3 regions of the Phyllobacterium sp. CCNWLW109 genome follow, and region 3 is predicted to be linked to each of the others. Evidence: predicted binding sites of a transcription regulator. Region 3 holds the regulator's gene; each other region holds the start of a gene.
What was found. Region 3 encodes PhoB, which activates phosphate uptake and scavenging genes when phosphate is short. Its sites were predicted from a motif close to TGTCATNNANCTGTCAT; they were not measured.
Positions count from the first base shown of each region.

Region 1: a site for PhoB is predicted at 5,613-5,629, ahead of ugpB (sn-glycerol-3-phosphate ABC transporter substrate-binding protein UgpB). Genes of this name have one in related genera too.
Region 2: a site for PhoB is predicted at 2,874-2,890, ahead of V9K92_RS18565 (UDP-2,3-diacylglucosamine diphosphatase). Genes of this name have one in related genera too.

Region 1 covers NZ_JBBCBK010000004.1:338,761-346,272, forward strand. The annotation lists gene V9K92_RS17105 (methionine ABC transporter permease) at 1-476, shown strand, start outside; gene V9K92_RS17110 (MetQ/NlpA family ABC transporter substrate-binding protein) at 500-1,282, shown strand; gene V9K92_RS17115 (sn-glycerol-3-phosphate import ATP-binding protein UgpC) at 1,340-2,410, opposite strand; gene ugpE (sn-glycerol-3-phosphate ABC transporter permease UgpE) at 2,412-3,260, opposite strand; gene ugpA (sn-glycerol-3-phosphate ABC transporter permease UgpA) at 3,275-4,165, opposite strand; gene ugpB (sn-glycerol-3-phosphate ABC transporter substrate-binding protein UgpB) at 4,232-5,542, opposite strand; gene pncA (bifunctional nicotinamidase/pyrazinamidase) at 5,689-6,288, opposite strand; gene nagA (N-acetylglucosamine-6-phosphate deacetylase) at 6,340-7,500, opposite strand; gene V9K92_RS17145 (SIS domain-containing protein) at 7,497-7,512, opposite strand, start outside.
Region 2 covers NZ_JBBCBK010000004.1:637,141-644,652, forward strand. The annotation lists gene V9K92_RS18555 (DUF2865 domain-containing protein) at 1-393, opposite strand, end outside; gene V9K92_RS18560 (phosphate acyltransferase) at 461-2,758, opposite strand; gene V9K92_RS18565 (UDP-2,3-diacylglucosamine diphosphatase) at 2,954-3,775, shown strand; gene V9K92_RS18570 (glycosyltransferase family 4 protein) at 3,765-4,838, shown strand; gene V9K92_RS18575 (MFS transporter) at 5,002-6,204, shown strand; gene dgcA (N-acetyl-D-Glu racemase DgcA) at 6,215-7,198, opposite strand; gene V9K92_RS18585 (ABC transporter permease) at 7,258-7,512, shown strand, end outside.
Region 3 covers NZ_JBBCBK010000003.1:760,895-768,406, forward strand. The annotation lists gene V9K92_RS14265 (PstS family phosphate ABC transporter substrate-binding protein) at 1-184, shown strand, start outside; gene pstC (phosphate ABC transporter permease subunit PstC) at 273-1,646, shown strand; gene pstA (phosphate ABC transporter permease PstA) at 1,639-3,378, shown strand; gene pstB (phosphate ABC transporter ATP-binding protein PstB) at 3,393-4,208, shown strand; gene phoU (phosphate signaling complex protein PhoU) at 4,232-4,960, shown strand; gene phoB (phosphate regulon transcriptional regulator PhoB) at 4,977-5,663, shown strand; gene V9K92_RS14295 (ABC transporter ATP-binding protein/permease) at 5,817-7,512, opposite strand, start outside.

The sequences.
Region 1 (7,512 bases), on a different contig from region 3:
GGTCCACGCCGTTTATCATCTTGGTTGTAGCCATCATTCCATTCACGCGGGCTATTGCAGGCACCTCCATTGGTACAACGGCCGCGATTGTTCCGCTGACCATTGCAACGATACCCTTTATTGCCCGCTTGGTTGAAACGGCGATTCGTGAGGTCGATCCCGGTCTTACTGAAGCTGCGCGTGCTATGGGTGCTAGTCCGATGCAGATCGTTTTCAAGGTTCTGCTTGCCGAAGCCCGGCCCGGTATCGCTTCAGCCCTGACGCTTACGATCGTCAGCCTCATTGGCTATGCAGCCATGGTCGGCGCAATCGGCGGTGGCGGACTAGGCGATCTTGGTATCCGATATGGTTACCAACGTTTCATGCCGGATGTGATGGCCATCGTCGTGGTCGTCCTCATCGTGCTCGTGCAATTGGTGCAGAGCGCGGGTGACCGGCTAGCTCGTCAATTCGACAAGCGTAATCGACCAAAGTAATCATTCTTGAACAGGAGTATAAAATGCTAAAAAAGATTCTTGGCGTCGCCGCCTTGGCAATAAGCCTAAGCGCGACTGTGGCTTTGGCCGAAACAATCAAGATTGGTGTGACACCGGGCGAGCACGCGCAAATTCTGGAAAAGGTTGCGGAAGTTGCAAAGCCCAAGGGTCTTGATATCGAGATATTGGAATTTTCCGATTATGTCGTGCCAAACCAGGCACTGAACGATGGCGAGCTCGATGCCAACTCTTTCCAACATAAGCCATATCTCGACAATCAGATTGCAGATCGCAAATTCGACCTTGTTGACGTCGCTTACACGGTCAATTTTCCGATGGGCATTTATTCGAAAAAAGTGAAGAGTTTCGATGAGTTGGCGGACGGAGCTACAATTGCGATTCCGAACGATCCGACCAATGGCGGACGTGCTTTGCTTATTCTGGCTGACAAGGGTGCAATCAAGCTGAAAGACGGCGTGGGCTTGAAAGTTACTCCAGCCGATGTGACGGAAAACACCAAGAACTTTAAATTCGTTGAACTCGATGCCGCTCAACTGCCACGTTCCATTGATGACGTTGATGCAGCAGCAATCAATACCAATTACGCGCTTGAAGCCGGTCTTGATCCGATGAAGGATACGATCTTGAAGGAAGGCGAGAAGGCACCCTACATCAACCTGATTGCAGTCCGCACCGCGGATAAGGACAAGCCTTGGGTAAAGACCTTGGTCGAGTCCTATCACTCGGAGCCTGTAAAGCAGTTCATCTTGGACAAGTATAAGGGCGCTGCCGTTCCAAGCTGGTAATCAATATTGCCAGCCCGAATGAAAACCTCCCCCGTAAACGGGGGAGGTTTTTTGCTTTCAGATACGTTTTCCTGCCTCATTAAAGAGATGCAGCTTTTCCTTTGGAATTATCACGCGCAGATGATCGTCAGTCTGTGAGGTAGAGCGTCCGGACACACGGACAACGACACGTTCACCGCCAATAATGCCATAAACATAGCTCTCCGCGCCGACTGGTTCTACACCAAGAACCTTCAGATCAAGCGCCAAACCACCAATATGAGTGTTGGTTCCGGCTGATACTTCCAGATCTTCAGGGCGGAAGCCTATGACAGCGCCCGATGTTGGAACCGCCAGACCTTGAGCACCAATACGCGTGCCATCCTTGAGGATGAGTCCCGAACCATCGGCCGTGACAGGGACGAGGTTCATGGGCGGCGCGCCAATAAAACTTGCTACGAAGGTGCTTGCCGGTTTCTCGTATATATCCAGCGGAGCTCCGATTTGCTCGACCGCACCGCCGTTCATGACTACGAGTATGTCTGCAAGCGTCATTGCTTCCAGCTGATCGTGGGTAACGTAAACGCTGGTCACGCCCAGTTGGCGTTGCAGGTTTTTAATTTCCACTCGCATCTGGCCACGCAGTTTTGCATCCAGATTGGAAAGCGGTTCGTCAAAGAGGAACACTTTCGGACTGCGTACAATGGCGCGCCCCATTGCGACACGCTGACGTTGGCCACCGGAAAGCTCCTTGGGGCGTCGCTCGAGAAGCTGAGTCAATTCAAGGATTTGTGCGGCGTCCCTAACGCGTTTGTCGATTTCGTCTTTAGGCATGCCGCGGTTACGCAGCCCGTATGCCATGTTATCGTAGACCTTCATATGCGGATAAAGCGCATAATTCTGAAAAACCATGGCGATGTCCCTTTCAGCGGGACCGAGATTATTAACGACTGTGCTATCGATTTTTACCGTGCCGTCCGTAATGGATTCCAAGCCGGCAATCATTCGAAGCAGAGTAGATTTTCCGCAGCCCGATGGACCGACCAGCACGCATAGCGCACCGTCATTGATAGAAATATTTACGCCCTTTACCGCTTCAACGGAGCTTCCATAGACTTTGCGGACATCGGTTAGTTCTACACTTGCCATATTATTTCTCCGTTTCAACCAGTCCGCGCACAAACCAGCGTTGCATCAAAACAACGACCAGAATTGGGGGCAGGATGGCGAGAATGCAGGTGACCATCACCAGATGCCATTGTGTGTTGGCGTCGGTGAAGTCGATCATTTTGCGCAGCCCAATGACGATGGTCGCCATATCGTTGCGATTGGTCATGAGCAATGGCCAGAGATATTGGGTCCAGCCATAGATGAAGAGGATGACGAACAGGGCCGCGATATTGGTCTTCGACAAGGGCAGCAGAATATCCTTGAAGAAGCGCCACGGGCCAGCCCCGTCCACGCGGGCTGCTTCAACCAGCTCGCCTGGAATTGTCATGAAGAATTGTCTGAACAAAAGTGTGGCCGTAGCCGAAGCCATGAGGGGAAGGATAAGGCCTGTATAGGTATCGATCAGTCCAAGGTCGACCATAATTTTGTAGGTGGGCAGAATGCGCACTTCGACGGGCAGCATCAGCGTTATAAAGATGAACCAGAAGAAAAACATGCGTCCCGGAAAGCGGAAAAATACGATCGCGTAGGCGGACAAGATGGAAATGATGATTTTGCCGATGGCAATGCCGAGCGCCATGACAAGCGTGTTGAGCAAAAGACGGTCAACGCCAACGCCGCCGATCTTGCTGATGCCACCGAAAAGAGCGCTGGAATAATTCTCCCAGAAATGACCTCCCGGCAACAACGATAGTGGCGGACGGATAATATCCTGCAATGTCTGGGTTGACGCTACAAAGGTGTAGTAGATTGGAAATGCAACGATCAAAATGCCGACAATCAAAATGATATGGGCGATGATGCGGCCTATGGGGTTGTTTTGAATCATGACTCTGGTTCCCCTCAGCCGTAATGGACTTTGCGCTCGACATAGCGGAATTGTACCGCTGTCATAGCAATGACAATTACCATCAGAATAACGGACTGCGCCGCCGAGTCGCCAAGGATCAGGTTGACGAACCCGTCATTGTAGACCTTGTAGACCAGAGTTTCTGTTGCTTTTCCCGGACCGCCCCCTGTAACGGCATGAATGATGCCGAACGTATCGAAGAAGGCGTAAACCGTATTAACGACTAGCAAGAAGAATGTCGTTGGCGCGAGAAGCGGGAATATAATGGTCCAAAAACGCTTTGTTTCTCCGGCGCCATCAATGGCCGCAGCTTCGATCAGCGATTTAGGAATGGACTGCAGGCCCGCAACGAAAAACAGGAAATTGTAACTAATCTGTTTCCAAGAAGCGGCAGCAACGACAAGCACCATCGCCTGATCACTATTAAGCAGCGGATCCCAATTATATCCCGTCGAGCGAAGGAGATATGCCAATGTACCCATTGAGGGGTTGAATAGAAACAGCCAAAGCATGCCGGCAATCGCAGGAGCTACGGCATAGGGCCATATCAGCAGTGTCCGGTACACGCCTTTGCCACGTATGACTTTATCGGCCATCACCGCAAGCAACAGTGCAAAGGCCATGGCAATCAAGGCCGTGGCAATCGAGAATATCACAGTCACCTGAAGGGAGTTCAGATAATTGGGATCGTTCAGAACGCGTTTGAAATTGGCTAGCCCGACAAATTGCGTCGACAATCCAAATGGATCCTCCCGCAATACGGACTGCTGAATGGCTTGCGATGCAGGCCAGTAAAAAAAGACGGCCGTGATTGCCAACTGAGGTGCCAGCAGAAGGTAGGGCAGAAACTTGTTGGGAAAAGTGACACGCGTTGACGATGCCATGATGCCTCGCTTTAAACAAAGCCCGCCCGTATGAGATTATACGGGCGGGTATCTTTGACGGCTTAGTTACTGGCCAATGGCCTGCTTGATTGCTGCGTTGCCACGCTCAACGGCCTTATCAAGTGCCTGTTGAGCGGTCTGCTTGCCAGCGAGCATGTTCTCGTATTCTTCGTTCAGAATATCGCGAACCTGCGGCAGGTTTACGAGACGAACACCCTTTGAGTTTTCGGTCGGTGCCTTGCCCATCATCTGCTTGATCGGAATTTCACGAGCAGGATTCTTTTCATAGAATCCGGATTTCTTCGTGTCTTCATAAGCAGCCAGCGTAACTGGCAAATAGCCCGAAACCTGATGCAGCCTTGATTGGATTTCAGTCTTAGACAGGAAGTTGAAGAAGGCAGCCACACCTTTGTACTGTTCGTCTGACTTGCCGGCAAACACCCAGAGGCTCGCGCCGCCCGGTATGGTGTTTTGTGGTGCGTTTTTGGATTCCGGTTCATAAGGGAGCTGACCGGTACCATAATTCATGCCGGACTTGATGATGTCGCCAAGACCGCCCGACGAATCATTGTAAATGCCGCATTCACCAGATGTGAATAGCTGCTTGGCTTCAGATGTGCGTCCGCCATAACGGAACGTGCCATCTTTCGCCAGATCAGCAAGTTCCTGGAAATGCTTGACGAAAAGAGGCGAGTTGATCTTCAGCTCAACATCGACGCCGCCGATGCCATTTTCATTGCTGCCCCAGGAAATATCATTCCATGCAGCATAATTTTCTGTATGAATCCAAGTCATCCAAGCTGTTGTGTAACCACAATTAGCGGCGCCGCTTGTCTTGATTTTCTTCGCAGCTTCCCAAACCTCTGGCCAAGTTTTTGGAGGAGTATTCTCATCCAAACCAGCCTTTTTGAATATATCTTTGTTGTAATAGAGGATTGGCGAAGAGCTGTTATAGGGGAATGACAGCATAGTGCCGTCCGGCTTTGAATAATAAGCCACGATGCCCGGCAGATAGAGGCTCTTGTCAAACTTGGTTTCGCCCATCGAAAGGATGTCGGCAACTGGTTTGATCGCGCCTTCCGCTCCCATCATAACGCCTGTACCGGCATCAAAAACCTGAAGGATATCTGGAGCTTGTTTTGCACGGAAGGCGGCAATGCCAGCATTGAGCGCTTCCGGATAGGTACCTTTGAACACAGGCACAACTTTGTATTCGCTTTGGCTTTCGTTGAACTCTTTTGTCAAAGCCTGCACGACTTCGCCGTTGGCGCCAGGCATTGCATGCCACCAGCTGATTTCGGTAACAGCAAATGATGCAGATGATGAGGCCAACAAAATGCCGAAGGCCACGGTGAGTTTGGTGCCGTGATTAGTCATTATAATCTCCCATAGTGAGGCGTCGTCTTTAGCGCGCTTGGGCTAAGTATCCTCATTATGTGACAGAGAAACAACAGTTATTTGACTTTGGGCAAATGATGCAGGTCAGCCTGTGGAAAAAATGCGCAGCTGTTCACTTTTTTGCTCTAGATCAGCGTGACACCGGCTTTGCGCATTGTGATGGTCATTGCTGCGAGCGAACCACCAAGATCGATTGCCCGGCAAGCGTCAAGTAAGACTTCTGCGGAAAATCCCTGGGCGGCGGCATCAAGGGCGGAGTAAGCCACACAATAATCTGTAGCGAGACCCACAAGCGTCACATGAGTGATTCCACGCTCTCGCAGATAACCAGCAAGGCCAGTTGGCGTCACATGGTCGTTCTCATAAAATGCCGAATAGCTGTCAATGTGCGGGCGAAAGCCTTTTCGAATGACAAGCTCGGCTTTTGTCCATTCAAGATCAGGATGAAAATCGGCGCCATTTGTGCCCTGTATGCAATGATCCGGCCAAAGAGTCTGCTCGCCGTAGGGCATGGCAATGGTTTCAAAGGGCGCTTTTCCTGGATGGCTTGATGCGAAGCTCGAATGAGCTGGTGTGTGCCAGTCCTGCGTCAGGATAACTCTGTCGAAGCGGAGTATCAGCTTGTTGATGATCGGAACAATTTCGTTGCCACCAGACACGGCTAGGGCACCGCCTTCGCAAAAATCGTTCTGAACATCGATGACGATCAATGCGTCCTTGGCCATGATGCACTCCTGTAGAATGGCGTGGAGTCTATGGTCAATTAGAGCCGGACGTCAACGCGCATAGTGAAGGTCACCGCCAATCCAGACGTGATCAACGTCAAGATTCTCAGTTAAATGGACAATATTTGCCTCATAGCCCGGCAATAAGCGGCCATGGGTGTGATCAATGCGAATACTCTGGGCAGGATAAAGCGAGGCCATGCGCAATGATTCATCAAGCGTAAGCCCCAATTGCTGGTGCACGAAGCGTACGGCCGAGATCATATCAAGATCGGCACCAGCAAGTGTGCCGTCTTCAAGCGTCAGGCGGCCACCGGCGCGCGTTATGGTTCTGCCGTTAAGGGTGAATGACGTGATGTCCGTGCCTATTGTAGACATTGCGTCAGTCACCAGAAATATCTTTGCTGGGCCTTGTTTGGCTCGCAGCGCAATCGACATGGACGCTTTGTCGACATGAAAACCATCGGCAATCAGTCCGGCTGACAATTCTCCCGATTGCAAAGTCGCACCCACAACGCCAGGGCTGCGATGACCAAGCTGGCTCATTGCATTAAAAAGGTGTGTGACCATTGATGCGCCAGCCGCTTGCGCAGCCAAGGCTGTTTCATATGATGCCCCGCTGTGACCAAGGCTAACAATGACGCCTGCGTCGACCATTGCCTTGATTTTTTCCGGCGATACCGTTTCGGGGGCGACGGTGGTGAGAAGTACCGGAATCTCCTGAACTGCTTCGATGATTGCAATCAAATCAGCGTCGTCCATAGGCCGGATCAGCTTGGGATCGTGCGTGCCTTTGTGGCTAACAGACAGATGAGGGCCTTCGAGGTGGAGACCAATAAACCCAGCGACTTTGTCCTGTGCCGCTGCTTTACTCGCCGCAATAGCCGCTGCCGTTGTTTCCGGCGTATCTGTAATCAGCGTTGGCAGCAGAGCCGTTGTGCCAAAAGCAAAATGTGCATCGCAGATGGTCCGGATAGCGTCGATACTCGGCCCGTCATTGAGCAATACCCCGCCACCGCCATTCACCTGAACGTCGATGAACCCGGGTACAAGTTTTCCCCCGTTCATCTCAACCCGGCGAATATCCGCAGTTAGAGCGCTTGTAGCTTCGATGCTTTTAACTGTGCCGTGTTCCACAACCAGTGCGGCGTTTTCGTGCCAGTTTTCTCCATCGAAAATGACGGCACCGGTAATGGCGTAGACGGTACTCATATGGTCTCCGTC
Region 2 (7,512 bases), on a different contig from region 3:
GGTTTCATAGGTCAGCGGAAAATAATAACCGTCACACGTGCGAACGCACATAGTCTGGTATTGACCGCCTTCGATGGGGACCGGGATTGATCCAGGCCCTACAGGTTGCGGTTCGCGGCCTCCATAAATCTCGTAGGATCCCGGCTCTTCCTCATCCAGCCGCGGCAGATCGCGATACTGATAATTGTTTACAGGGCAATTATTGGCATCCAGCGCTGCCTCGATACGATCCCGGCGCAGATTGAACTCGTAATCATCCAGCGTTGGATCACTGTTCAGCCTGTCGAGACGCTCTTGCATGCGCACGCATGTATCGCTTTGCGCATGGGAGAAACCAGTCGCAGCCAGTACAGCGCCAAATGCGGCAACGATGATAAAAGATGTCCGGAGCATGGATGGTCTCTTCTTGGAGTATAGGCGAAACCATCCATGTTGATGCGGCAGCAATAAGACGAAAGTTTTACTCAATCCGCTGTGAAGCTTCCACAACTGCCAGCGCCGTCATGTTGACAATACCGCGCGATGTCACTGAAGGCGTCAGAATATGCGCGGGCTTGGCAGCACCCAGCAGGATCGGGCCGACATGCAGGGCATCTGTTACCGACTTGACGACATTGAGCGTGATATTGGCTGCATCAAGATTGGGGAAAACCAAGAGATTTGCCTCGTCCGTCAAGCGGGAATGGGGCAGTACGCGCTCCCGCAGAATTTGTGAAAGCGCGCTATCGCCGTGCATTTCGCCGTCCTGCTCAAGTTCCGGAGCCTTTACGCGCAGGATTTCTGAAGCGTTGCGCATTTTTGCTGCGCTTTCAGAATCGCGTGAGCCAAAGTTCGAATGTGAGAGCAAGGCAGCTTTAGGCTCAATGCCAAAGCGTCGGATTTCGTTCGCAGCAAGGACGGTTTTTTCCGCGATCTCTTCCGCAGTCGGATCGATACTCACATAGGTGTCGGTAAGGAAGAGCACGCCGCGCTGTGAGATGAGCAGGCTGAGGGCGGAGAAATTACGGATGCCTTCTGACTTGCCGATAATGAGCTCGACATTGCGCAAGTGCCGCTCAAAGCGACCTTCAAGACCACAGATCATGGCATCGGCTTCGCCACGCACGATGGCAAGCGCTGCAATAACGGTGCCGCTGGCGCGAACCATTGTGCGAGCAACCTCCGGTGTCGTGCCGCGTCGCCCTGTCAGGCTAACGAGCAGATCAACATAGTCGCGATAGCGGGGATCGTCTTCCGGATCGATAATATCGAAATCCTGTCCAATCTTGATTTTCAAGCCGTAGCGTTGAAGGCGCGTTTCGATGACCTGGGGACGACCGATAAGTGTTGGAATGGCGATACCTTCTTCCAGCACCACCTGAGCTGCGCGCAATACGCGCTCATCCTCACCATCCGCATAGATGACGCGCTTCTTCTCGGCGGTTTTTGCCGCAGTGAAGATTGGCTTCATGATAAGGCCGGAGCGGAACACGAAGCGGTTTAGCCGGTCGAGATAAGCGTCGAAATCTTCAATGGGACGTTCAGCAACGCCAGTTTCCATCGCTGCCTTTGCCACCGCTGGCGCAATGCGCAGAATAAGACGCGGATCGAACGGCGAAGGAATCAGGTAGTTGGGGCCGAATGTCGGTGTTTCGCCAGAATAGGCGCGGGCTGCAACATCCGATGGCTCTTCACGGGCAAGGGCGGCGATGGCCTGAACTGCCGCCATTTTCATTTCTTCGTTGATCGCACTTGCGCCGCAGTCGAGCGCGCCACGGAAAATATAGGGGAAGCAAAGAACGTTGTTGACCTGATTTGGGAAGTCCGAACGGCCCGTGCAGATCATGGCATCAGCACGTGCTGCGCGGGCCACTTCGGGCATGATTTCCGGATTTGGATTGGCAAGCGCCATAATCAACGGATTGGGTGCCATCTGCTTGAGAAGTTCAGGTTTCAACACGCCCGCTGCCGACAGACCAAGAAACACATCAGCACCACCGATAACGTCGGCAAGAACGCGCGCATCGGTCTTTTGCACATAGACAGACTTCCAGCGGTCCATCAGCGTGTTACGGCCCTCATAGACCACACCATCCAGATCGCAGACCCAGATATTCTTGCGGTCCGCACCAAGCTTGACGAGAAGATTGAGGCAGGCAAGTGCTGCGGCACCGGCACCGGAAGCCACGATTTTGACCTTGGAAAGATCTTTGCCGGCAAGCTCCATGCCGTTGATGATCGCAGCGGCAACAATGATCGCCGTGCCGTGCTGATCGTCATGAAATACCGGAATATTCATCTTCTCACGAAGCTGCTCTTCAACTTCGAAACATTCCGGTGCTTTGATATCTTCGAGGTTTATGCCGCCGAAAGTGGGTTCCAAGGCAGCAACAACGTCAACAATCTTGTTGATTTCCTGCGCGTCAATCTCAATGTCGAATACGTCGATATTCGCAAATTTCTTGAACAGGACGGCCTTGCCCTCCATCACTGGTTTGGAGGCCAGCGGTCCGATATTGCCAAGGCCAAGCACGGCAGTGCCGTTTGAAATAACGGCAACCAGATTGGCGCGACTTGTGTAATCGGCAGCGGTAGACGGGTTGGCGTGAATGGCAAGGCAGGGCGCGGCAACGCCGGGAGAATAGGCAAGGGCAAGATCACGCTGGTTGCCAAGCGGCTTTGTCGCCTGAATTTCCAGCTTACCCGGCGTGGGAAAGCGGTGATAAAACAGCGCGCTTTCATCAAGTTCTGAATTGCCGGGCGTATTGTCCTGGGCCATGAATTGCTTCCTTCCGGAGTATCGGTCTGGGTCGTCGTCGGATATCTATCTTGAGGCATAAATGAACATAGATTTGATACAAGTCTTTATCGTTCAAATCTGCATTTTTCCTTGCCGTCATAAGACTGTGACATGAATCGGGTTTGTGTCGCGCAGAAGACGCGTTTGCGTCAGCGCGATACGGAGATCCGCATCATGGTCGAGGCCGAGCCTAAAAAGTTCCGCACGCTGTTTCTGTCCGATATCCATCTTGGCTCAAAAGGCGCTAAGGCTAGCTTTTTGCTGGACTTTTTGAAGCACCATGATGCCGAAACCATCTATCTCGTCGGTGATATTGTCGATGGTTGGCGTCTTCGCCGGTCATGGCACTGGCCGCAGGAACATAATGATATTGTGCAAAAGCTGCTACGCAAAAGCCGCAAAGGTGCGACAATTCATTATGTCGCCGGCAATCATGATGAATTTCTGCGTGACTTCCAGGGCACGCATTTCGGCGGTATTGAAGTCACCGACCGCCTGATGCACGAAACGGCTGATGGCCGTAAGTTTCTGGTGATTCACGGCGACCAGTTCGATGTGGTTGTGCGCAATGCCCGCCACATCGCATATCTGGGTGACTGGGCCTATGATGCAGCGCTTGCTATCAATACCGTGATGAACAAGGTGCGCCGCCGTCTTGGTCTGCGCTATTGGTCCTTCTCCGCATGGGCAAAATTTCGCGTCAAGAAAGCAGTCAATTTCATTGGTTCGTTCCAGACAGTTGTTTCCGACGAGGCGCGGCGTATCGGTGCCGATGGTGTTATCTGTGGACACATTCACCATGCGACCATCGAACAGATAGACGGTATCGAATATATCAACACGGGCGACTGGGTGGAAAGCTGTACGGCTATCGTGGAACATTTTGACGGAAGGATGGAACTTCTATCCTGGACACATCTCATCAGCGAGCATGCAGGCTTCGCGCCAGTGATCCAGATTGCCGATAAGCGACCAAAGGCGGCGAATGCAGCGTGACGAGATTAAACGGCTCGTCATTGTTTCGGATGCCTGGCATCCGCAGGTCAATGGTGTCGTGCGAACCCTGACGAAAGTACGCGAGCAGATGGAGGCGCGGGGCTTTGAGGTGACGATCATCTCCCCGGCCGACTATCATTCTGTGCCTTGCCCGACCTATCCGGAAATCCGGCTTGCGTTGACACTGCCATCGGCGGTCAAGGCACGGATTGAGGCCATACAACCGGCCTATGTCCATATCGCGACGGAAGGTCCGCTGGGCATGATGGCGCGCCGCACGTGCATCAAGAATAACTGGCGTTTTACCACAAGCTTTCATACCCGTTTTCCTGAATATCTGCGCAAGCGCTTGCCGGTCCCGCTGTCATGGTCCTATGGCTGGCTGCGGCGCTTCCACAATGCTGCCGAATCCTGCCTTGTACCAACGCAGTCAATTCATGATGAGCTGATTGTGCGAGGATTTGAAACCCTGAAGGTGTGGACGCGGGGCGTAGACCGGGAATTGTTCCGGCCGCAACCAGACGTTGATCTGCACTTGCAACGACCGGTTTTCATCTGTGTAGGGCGGGTCGCTATCGAGAAGAATCTCGAAGCTTTCCTTTCGCTGGATTTGCCGGGCACGAAGCTGATAGTCGGTAATGGTCCCGACCTCGAAAATCTGAAACGCAAATATCCAAAGGCCGTTTTTGCAGGCAAGCATGAAGGTGAGGCGCTGGCACGCTTCTATGCGGGGGCGGATGTCTTCGTCTTTCCAAGCCGGACCGACACGTTCGGGCTGGTGCTACTTGAGGCTATAGCCTCCGGTCTGCCGGTCGCGGCCTATCCTGTGCCGGGATCTAAGGATGTCATCAACGCAACCGGCGCTGGGGTTCTCTCCGAGGACTTGGGAGAGGCGGTTCTGGCTGCTCTTGCGATGGGCCGCGTCGACCCCGAAGCGACGTTGCAGGGATTCAGCTGGGAAGCCTGCGCCGATATTTTCGAAAGTATCCTGACAAGGATCGGCGTTTCGCGCGAAGTGCCCGGTCATACGGTCAAATCTGGGCAGACTATTTCTGTGCGGTAGGGTACTCAACCTATACAATTCCAAAAAACGCAATGAATTATGCGCATGAGCCGACCGCTATTTCTATGAACCAGCTAAGTTTCATGATAATGGCCAAGCTCAAGGCAACGCATGGTTGTGATTCTGCCTGAACAGCTTCGTATTTTTCCGAAAGTCCCACCGAATGACAGCCGCCGTTGCGGATTTAAGCCAAGGGAAACCGTCTCGCTTTGAGTTGCGGATTGCGTTGACCTATTTCGCTATTTTCATGTCGAACGGGTTGCATCTGCCCTATTTTCCGCTCTGGCTTGAATATCGGTCGCTGACTCCGACAGAAATTTCCATCGTATTGTCGATGCCCCTTTTCGTCCGGGTCATCGCGGCACCTCTGGTTTCGATGCTGGCAGACCGCTCCAACGACCGGGCGCATATTCTGACCTTGTGCACTATATTGGCGGTAGCCGTCGCGGCGTTCTACTTCGTACCCTTCGGCTTTGTCGGTATTCTCGCTGTGTCGTTGCTGCTTTCGCCGCCATGGACTTCACAGGTACCCGTTGCAGATACGATTGCCCTTTCGGGCGTTCGCCGCTACGGCGCCGATTTTGCCAAGATGCGGGTTTGGGGCTCAATTTCTTTCCTGCTCACTTCGTTTGTGGCGGGCATCTTCATCCAGCGTTTGGGCGAGCACATTATCCCTTGGGCTTTGCTCGGCGCGCTGGTGCTGGCATGCGGCATGAGCTTTATCGTACCCAGAATCGGCAAACCACGCAGGCTTTCCCCACTTTCCGATGTCGATATAGCAAATGCGGGCAGGGCGCTACGCCGTCCGGCCTTTGTAACATTTCTCATCGCGACAGGCATCACACAGGCGAGTCACGCCTATGGCTACAGTTTCTCGGCGATTTACTGGAAGTCGATCGGCATAGAAGAAACCGTAATCGGGGCATTCTGGTCGATCTCTGTCGTTGCGGAAGTGATCATGTTCACCTGTTTCCGCCGCATATTCGGCAGTCTCCATCCCGCCAAGGTGCTGATGATCGGGTCTGCCGTGGCAATGTTCCGCTGGGCCGCCTTTCCTTTGATCGAACCCGCCGGACTTGGCGTTGCTGGTTTTCTGGTCGTGCAGTGCCTGCACTGCTTCTCATTTGCCCTGTCATTTCTCGGCATGCAAAAAATGATCGTCCTTACCATTCCCGAAGAGCGCGGCGGCACGGCGCAGGGGCTTTCAACCTTTTTCATCGGCACGTCATTGGCCATTGCCACGATGGCGTCAGGGCCGCTCTACTCGGCCACCGGCATTTACGGCTTTTACGCGATGGTGGCCCTTGCAGCTATCGGTCTGTTCCTCGCCGTTGTGTCTCTGAGGCTTGAGCAACGCGAGACCTAGAAAATTTGGTCTAGCCCCATAATTCCGATTTAGGCGGCGAAACCCGGCTTCCGTTAAATTCGAGTCCCGGCGTCCGGTCCTGCTTGAGGATCAAGGGACCGTCCAGATCGACAAAATCGGCATCTTGAGCCACGATAACAGCCGGAGCCATGGCCAGGGATGTGCCAACCATGCAACCGACCATGATCCCAAAGCCAAGTTCGCGGGCACGATTATGCATGCGCAGCGCTTCGGTTAGTCCGCCGGTCTTGTCCAGCTTGATATTGATGCTGTCATAGCGCCCCAGCAATTTGTGCAGATCATCCGTGCCGTGAGCGCTTTCGTCGGCACAAATGGGCACAGGGTGCGGAATTTCAGCGAGGATGGCATCATTTCCGGCGGGCAGTGGCTGCTCGATCAGCGCAATACCGGCCCGCGCGCAGGCAAGCATGTTTTCCAGAATATTGGCATTGGTCCAGCCTTCATTCGCGTCAATGATAATGCGGCTTGATGGCGCGGCTAGTGCTACGGCTCTTATCCGCTCTGCATCATTTTCGCCGCCAACCTTGACCTTGATCAAGGGTCTGTCGGCAAAGCCGCTCGCTGCCCTTGCCATTGTTGCAGCATCACCGAACGAAACAGTCACGGCGGTGGTCAAATCGTGCAATTCTGGCAGGCCCAGTAGAGAGGTCACGCTTGTGCCTTGGCGCTTGGCTTCGAGATCCCACAAGGCGCAATCTACGGCGTTGCGTGCCGCGCCTGCATGAATGAGCCCCGGCAGATCGTTGCGTGTCGCGCCCTTGCTCAAAGCATCGCGCAGACCTTCAATCTCGGCACAAACCGAGTCGATGCTCTCACCATATCGCGCATAGGGCACGCATTCACCGCGCCCGCTGTGCACGCCGTCACTTAACGAGCACACGACAATTGCGGCTTCAGTCTTGGAACCACGGGAGATCGTAAACGTTCCGGCAATGGGCCATCGTTCTACCGCTATATCCAAGCTAATTATCATAATCTGCGCCTTAATTGTTCCAGTGACATCGGTCGGGAGACTCGATATGTGTGTTGTTGATGTTGACCGATAGAGCAAACAATTCAAGTGCTTCTACTGCCGCGCCTCCGCATGTTGAGTTCAACAAGGACGGGGATCGCGCTACAGTTACACTTACAGGGGCATGGACCACACGCAATGTTCGCCGCGTGGACGAAACCATGCGCGATATCGAAGTTGATAACGGGTTTTCTAGCGCCGTTATTGATCTGTCCGGCGTGGAATTGCTGGATACTGCCGGAACCTGGCTGGTAGAGCGTCTGCGCACCGCGCTG
Region 3 (7,512 bases):
GGCCCATGTCGGCGTTATCCCGGGTCTGGACAAGTTTGCTGCTGAATACGTGTCGGACACTGCAAGCGGCGAAGAAGGTTACCTTTCCGAAAAGGGCCTCGTGCCACTGCCAGCAGAGCGCCATGCTGAAGCTGCCAAGGCTGTTCTGGCCATGGAGACCATCAACGGCGACAAGCTGAAATAAGCTTTATATCAAGAATGGCAGCCGGTGATCTGACCGGCTGCCATTCAAATACATTGAAGCCAAGCCTTGGACCTGGATCGGTAGGCCTATGACCGCAACATATTTCCTGATACTCGCGCTATTGACAGTCTCGCTGTTTCTGGTGGGTCGCCAAAGGGCGTCATCCCTTGCCGGAGCGGAGCCTTCGTCTCTCCATTCGCTTCCGTCCTATCACGGCATGTTTCTTGCGGCTTTGATCGCGCTGTCCATGCTTCTGGTCTATGTTCTGGGAGCGCCGCTTGCCAATCGATATGTCGAGGCGCAGGCACTTGCGGGTATTGACCCGGCCACTATTGCTGATGGTCTTGGCCGCAGCGCGGTGTTTCGCGATATTCATTCAATTCTTGCCGGTACTTATGCAGGCACTGCCTCGCCCGAACTGGCCAATGCCGCATCGGCCTATTCAAGCGCTGTCAGCCTTACTGGCTGGTTATTGCTGATTGGCGGCGTTGCCCTTGCATTGGCCGCCGCAATGATGGGTTTTCGTCTGATCGGGCCGCAGTTTCGCGCGCGAAACAGCGTCGAGCGACTGATCAAATATGTCTTGCTGGCCTGTTCGGCCATTGCTGTCCTGACGACAATCGGCATTGTTTTTTCCGTGGTTTTCGAAACCATCCAGTTCTTCACCAAAGTATCGCCGATCGACTTTTTGTTTGGTCTGCAATGGTCGCCGCAAACGGCGATCCGGGCTGATCAGGTCGGTTCATCCGGCGCATTTGGCATTGTGCCGCTGGTGGTCGGCACACTGCTGATCACTGTGATCGCTATTGCAGTTGCTGGTCCGCTCGGCCTGTTTGCAGCGATCTACATGGCTGAATATGCCAGCCCGCGCACGCGTGCAATTGTGAAGCCTATTCTCGAAATTCTGGCCGGTGTGCCTACTGTTGTGCTCGGCTTCTTCGCTGCCTTGACAGTCGCGCCATTCATCCGCGGATGGGGCGAAACCTTTGGTCTCTCGGTTTCGTCGGAATCGGCACTCGCTGCCGGGCTTGTCATGGGCATGATGATTATCCCCTTCGTGTCTTCGCTTTCGGATGATGTGATCAATGCCGTGCCTCAAAGCCTGCGCGATGGTTCCTATGCGATGGGCGCAACAAAGTCTGAAACCATCAAGAAGGTTATCCTTCCTGCGGCTTTGCCGGGCATCGTGTCGGCATTCATGCTGGCAATTTCCCGTGCAGTCGGCGAAACGATGATCGTGGTCATGGCAGCCGGACTTGCTGCCAACCTCACATTCAATCCGCTCGAAGCGGTTACGACCTTTACCGTGCAGATCAAGACCATTCTGGTTGGAGATCAGGAATTCGACAGTGCCAAAACGCTCTCGGCTTTCGCTCTCGGCTTCGTGCTCTTCTTCTTCACGCTTGTCCTCAACTTCATCGCGCTCCAGATCGTCAAGAGATATCGGGAACAATATGACTGACATCACCATATCCAACGGCATTCCCGTTACCGACTACCCACGCGATGCATTGGTCAAGAAGCGCTACCGCGCAGAGCGGCGCTTCAAGTTTTACGGGATCGCGGCAATTATTCTGACGGCACTGTTTCTGTCGGTTGTTCTGCTCGATGTTCTGTTCAAGGGCTTGCCCGCGTTTTCAGAATATCGGGTGGATCTGAAGGTTACCGCAGATCAGGCGGCATTGGACCCGCAAAATACCCGCGATCCTGTGACGCTTCTTGCTGGTAATTACGACAAGATCATTCGTGACGCATTGGCTGCTCAGTTTCCTGATGTTTCAACCCGTGCGGAACGTCGCGCGTTGAATGGCCTGCTCAGTTCAGGTGCATCCGACGATTTCCGCCGCATGATTTCGGGTAATCCTTCGCTGATCGGTCAGGAAGTGACCGTCCCTGTTCTGCTTTCAGATGATGCAGATCAGTTCCTGAAGGGTTATCAGACATCGGAAATCGTGCTGGAAGGTACGGGAACGCTTTCCCAGACCCTTAACGGCGAGACCTATTCGCTGCGTTCATCGGGTGATGATTTCGCCAAGGCTTTTCAGGAAATGCAGGGTTTTCTGTTTGAGCGTCTGGAAAAGTTGACGACAGAATCCGCACGTCTTGAAAAGCTGATCCCTGGCCTTGATGCAAATGCAGCAAGCTCGTTGCAAAGCCAGATCGATGCGATCAAAGCAGAGGCGCAGACGCTGAATGCCCGCATCACCGACGCTAATGTCGCTATTGAGTTGGATGAGAAGCTGCCAAGCCTGCTTGTCAACGTTAATGGCGGGACGATCAAGGCGAGCCAGATCAGCCCCTCGGGTATTGATGGCGTCAAGCTGATAACACCTGCAAGCGCCGAAGCTGCTGCTCCCGGCAGCTGGTCCATGCTGACGCTTGTCACGCCGGAATCAAACCGCCGCGTGCAGGATCAGGCTGCAATCTGGCTCACAAAGATGAAGTCCGAGGGCCTGGTGGAACGTGCTTTTGCGACCCGCTTCTTCACCTCGGGTGACTCGCGTGAGCCTGAACTTGCAGGTATTCGCGGTGCATTGACCGGAACGCTCTGGACGCTCGCCGTAACATTGCTGCTCTGCCTGCCACTAGGGGTCGGCGCTGCCATATATCTTGAAGAGTTTGCGCCGAAAAACCGCGTGACCGAGATCATTGAAATCAATATCAACAATCTTGCAGCCGTTCCATCAATTGTCTTCGGCTTGCTCGGACTGGCGATGTTCCTGAATTTCTTTGACCTTCCACGTTCCGCCCCTTTGGTTGGCGGGCTGGTGCTGGCACTGTTGGTAATGCCGACAATCATCATTGCATCGCGCGCTGCACTTCGCTCCGTACCTCCTTCAATCAAGGAAGCGGCGCTGGGCGTCGGTGCATCGCATCAGCAGGCCATCTTCCACCATGTGCTGCCTCTGGCCATGCCCGGCATCATGACCGGCACGATTATCGGCATGGCGCATGCTCTGGGCGAAACGGCTCCGCTGCTGATGATCGGCATGGTCGCGTTCATCGTCGATATTCCTGGTGGGATAACCGACGCTTCGACGGTGCTGCCGGTGCAGATTTATCTGTGGTCCGACCTTCCTGAAGTCGCCTTCCAGGCAAAGACCGCCGCAGCCATTCTGGTGTTGCTGGTGTTCCTATTCGTGATGAATGCTGCGGCGATCATGCTGCGCCGACGTTTTGAACGTCGCTGGTAATGAGGTACAAGGACATGAACATGTTATCCGAAGTTGATGTGGAAAAGAAATTGCATAACTCCTCGAACCAGCCTGCGATAAAGATGAAGGGCGAAAACGTCTCCGTATTTTATGGAGCCAAACAGGCGCTCTTTGAAGTCAGTCTCGATATCAGGGAAAAGGAAGTCACCGCGCTTATCGGACCATCCGGTTGCGGCAAGTCGACTTTCCTGCGTTGCCTGAACCGCATGAATGATACGATTTCGATCTGCAGGGTCACGGGCAATATCACGCTTGATGAGCGCGATATCTATGATCCCAAGATCGACGTGGTTCAGTTGCGCGCCCGTATCGGCATGGTATTCCAGAAGCCAAATCCATTTCCGAAGTCGATCTTCGAAAATGTTGCCTATGGCCCGCGCATTCATGGTCTTGTCAAAAGCAAGAGTCATCTCGACGAAATCGTGGAAAAAAGCCTGCAGCGTGCAGGCCTGTTTGCGGAAGTGAAAGACCGTCTGCATGAATCTGGCACCGGTCTTTCCGGCGGACAGCAGCAGCGTCTTTGCATCGCGCGCGCCATTGCGGTCAGCCCGGAAGTGATTTTGATGGACGAGCCTTGCTCGGCGCTTGATCCTATCGCGACGGCAAAGGTTGAAGAACTGATCGACGAATTGCGCCAGAACTATACGATCGTCATCGTCACGCACTCAATGCAGCAAGCGGCACGCGTGTCGCAACGCACGGCAATGTTCCATCTTGGAAATATTGTTGAAGTCGGTGACACTGAAATGATGTTTACCAGCCCTACCGAAAAGCGCACGCAGGACTACATTACCGGACGTTTCGGTTGATCTCACGGGAAGAGGGTTAGACAATGACTGATACAGCACAACACACCGTCCGCTCTTATGACGATGAACTGAAGTTTCTGACGCACAAGATTGCAGAGATGGGCGGACATGCGGAGCGCATGGTCGAACAGGCTGTGTCGGCCATGGTCAATTCGGACAATGCGCTTGCCCAGCGCGTGATCTCTGACGACCTTATCCTCGACGCCGGTCAGCGCGAGATTGACGAAAAGGCGATCACCATCATCGGCAAGCGCCAGCCAATGGCGATCGACTTGCGCGAAGTAATCGGCACGATCCGCATTTCATCCGATCTTGAGCGTATCGGCGATCTTGGCAAGAACATTGCCAAGCGTGTCGTAGCCGTCAACGATACGCGCCAGACGCTCTCTGTCTATCGCGGCCTGCAGACCATCGCAGAACTGGCATTGACACAACTTAAGGATGTTCTCGACGCTTATGCGACACGCTCGGTGGCACAGGTCAATATCGTCCGTGAACGCGATGATGAGATTGATGCGCTTTACACGTCGCTGTTCCGCGAACTCCTGACCTATATGATGGAAGATCCGCGCAATATATCCGCTTGCACGCATCTTTTGTTCTGCGCCAAGAATATTGAGCGCATCGGTGACCATGCCACCAATATCGCCGAGACGGTCTATTACATTGTAACGGGAACACAGCTTCCGGCGGAACGCCCGAAGGAAGATCAGTCGCATACCGTTATTCTTGACGAGCCAGTAACGCCATAATTGCCGGAAGCAGACCATGCCTATAGCTCCCAGAATCACAGTCGTTGAAGACGAAGATGCCCTCAGTGTTCTCCTGCGTTATAATCTGGAGGCAGAAGGCTATATTGTCGAAACCATCAGCCGTGGTGACGAAGCCGAAATCGCCTTGCGCGAAAAGGTGCCGGATCTGCTGATCCTCGATTGGATGCTTCCAGGCCTTTCCGGTATTGAACTTTGCCGCCGCCTGCGTGCTCGGCGCGAGACAGAAATCCTGCCGATCATCATGTTGACCGCGCGCGGTGAAGAAAGCGAGCGTGTTCGCGGTCTTTCAACCGGTGCGGATGATTACATGGTCAAGCCGTTCTCGACACCGGAATTGCTGGCACGCATCAAGTCCATGCTACGCCGGGTCAATCCAAGTCTCTTGTCGCATGTGTTGAGCTTTGGAGATCTGAAACTTGACCGCGAACAGCACAGGGTTTTCCGCAAAGAGCGTGAACTCAAGCTCGGACCGACAGAATTTCGCCTGCTGGAATTCCTGATGCAGTCTCCGGGCCGGGTGTTCTCGCGCGGACAGCTCTTGGACAATGTATGGGGCGCGGATATTTACGTCGATGACCGCACGGTTGACGTGCATGTTGGCCGTTTGCGTAAGGCAATCAATATTGGCAGATCGCTTGATCCGATCCGGACCGTGCGCGGTGCAGGCTATTCCTTCGGATAGGATTAAAGAGCGTTTTTCTTTATGTCTCGGTCGGGAACAGAATCGGCGTTATATGAGCCAATTTGCGCTAGAGATGGCTTGCGCAAATGACCGGTAGTCTCATTTAAACAGAACTGCTTCTACCGGACAAAAAGCGCCGTGTTCCGAAAAGGGCTATTCGGCGGCAATCAGCGGGAAGTTTGTTGTTGGTAGCGGATCTGGCTCGACCAATGTCTCCAGAAGTGGCCGTTGGATAGCTGTGCCGCCATTGATCTCCAAAATATGCGTATAGAAGTTTTCGCCGGAAACCGAGCGTGGCGCTTCGATCTCATGCATCACGCTGATAACGGTGGTTCCGGCACAATGATCCTTGATGGCCTGATGGAAGGCGATCTTGGAGTCCGGGTCCAGCGCGCCGGTTGCTTCATCAAGAAACAAAACCGCAGGCTTGTGCAGCAATATGCGCGCAAGCACCAGTTTCTGCTTCTGGCCACCCGATAGGAGCTGGTCCCAAGACGTGCCATCGCGGCATTCTTCACCAAGGTTTTCAATAAAGTCGCCCATGCCGGCGCGGTGCAGGGCGGCCGCAACGGAGGAATCGCCAAAACGGCTTTCATCCATTGGGAGGCATACGAGCTGTTTCAGCGACACGCCGGGAAGTTTGACCTCCTGCGCCGCATACATTGTTGCCGCATCTTTCGGGTAAAAGATTTCACCACGGCCATAGCCCCAAAGCCCGTTCATTGCTTTGAGCAAACAGGTTTTTCCACTACCGGAATCACCCTTGATGTAAGCCCATTGGCCCTTGCGCAACCGCATATTTCCAAGCGTGAGAAAAGCTTTGGCCTCGCTGTCGCGGTGCATCAATTCAAGTCCCCGCACCGAGACGCCAAAGGCTTCATGCTGTGTTGCAAATTTGAACTCACTGACACCGGTGGACCGATAATATTCCGAGGGCTGGCTGACACGCTCGACCGCTTGGGCCAATTCGGTAACGCGCCGTGCATTTGCCTTCAAATTGGCAATTGCGGGCATGACATGGATAAACCAGGAGCATTCATTGATCATCGAACCAACAAGCTCGGAACCGGTAATATAGTTCTTGAAGCTGATCGTATTACCCATATAGGGCAGAAGACCGGGTATATAGGCGACAATACGGGCGGAAAAGAAATTGTAGATCGAGGTGAACGACATATAGCAGGCATCGAACACATTGAAACGCCCCCAATTATTGTCGACGCTTCTGTAGAGCTTGTCATTTAACGACTTTTGAACAGTCTCGCCATTGGCAGCGGCAACCTGAAAGCTGCGGCGCAACAATGTGGTCAGCTCACTTCTGTAACTGCCTTCGGATTGCTGCATGGCGAGGGTGAGTTTTTCAAGAGCGCGGCCAATACGCATGGCAATCCATGTGCTGACCGGCACGTAGAGCGCAATGGCCGTAAAGGCCAGCGTGGCACTGCCATAATCTCCAAGAAAATCAAGGCCGGGTATTGGCGTTGAAAGTTCAATGAGTTTCTGGCCCACGAAAAGAATGGACATTGTGACGCCCAGCACGCCCATGGCCAGCCCAATGGCGCCGCCGGTCATTCCCTTGATGGATTCCTGAATGCGCTGGTCGATATTGTCGGGAGTCTGCTCCGCCGAACTTCCCTGCTGCAAATGATAATGTGTGTGCTGTTCATCAAGCAGCGCCTCACCGAAGCGGCCATTGAGCCAGCCGCGCCATTTACGATGCAAGGTTGTCGAAAGGAGATGACGGACACCGATGAAGCCAATTTCCTTGACTGCAACAATTGCAACGAGAATACCGGCATTTGCGAGGATCACATTGAGCGGATTAACGACAAAAGGGTCGTGTATATCG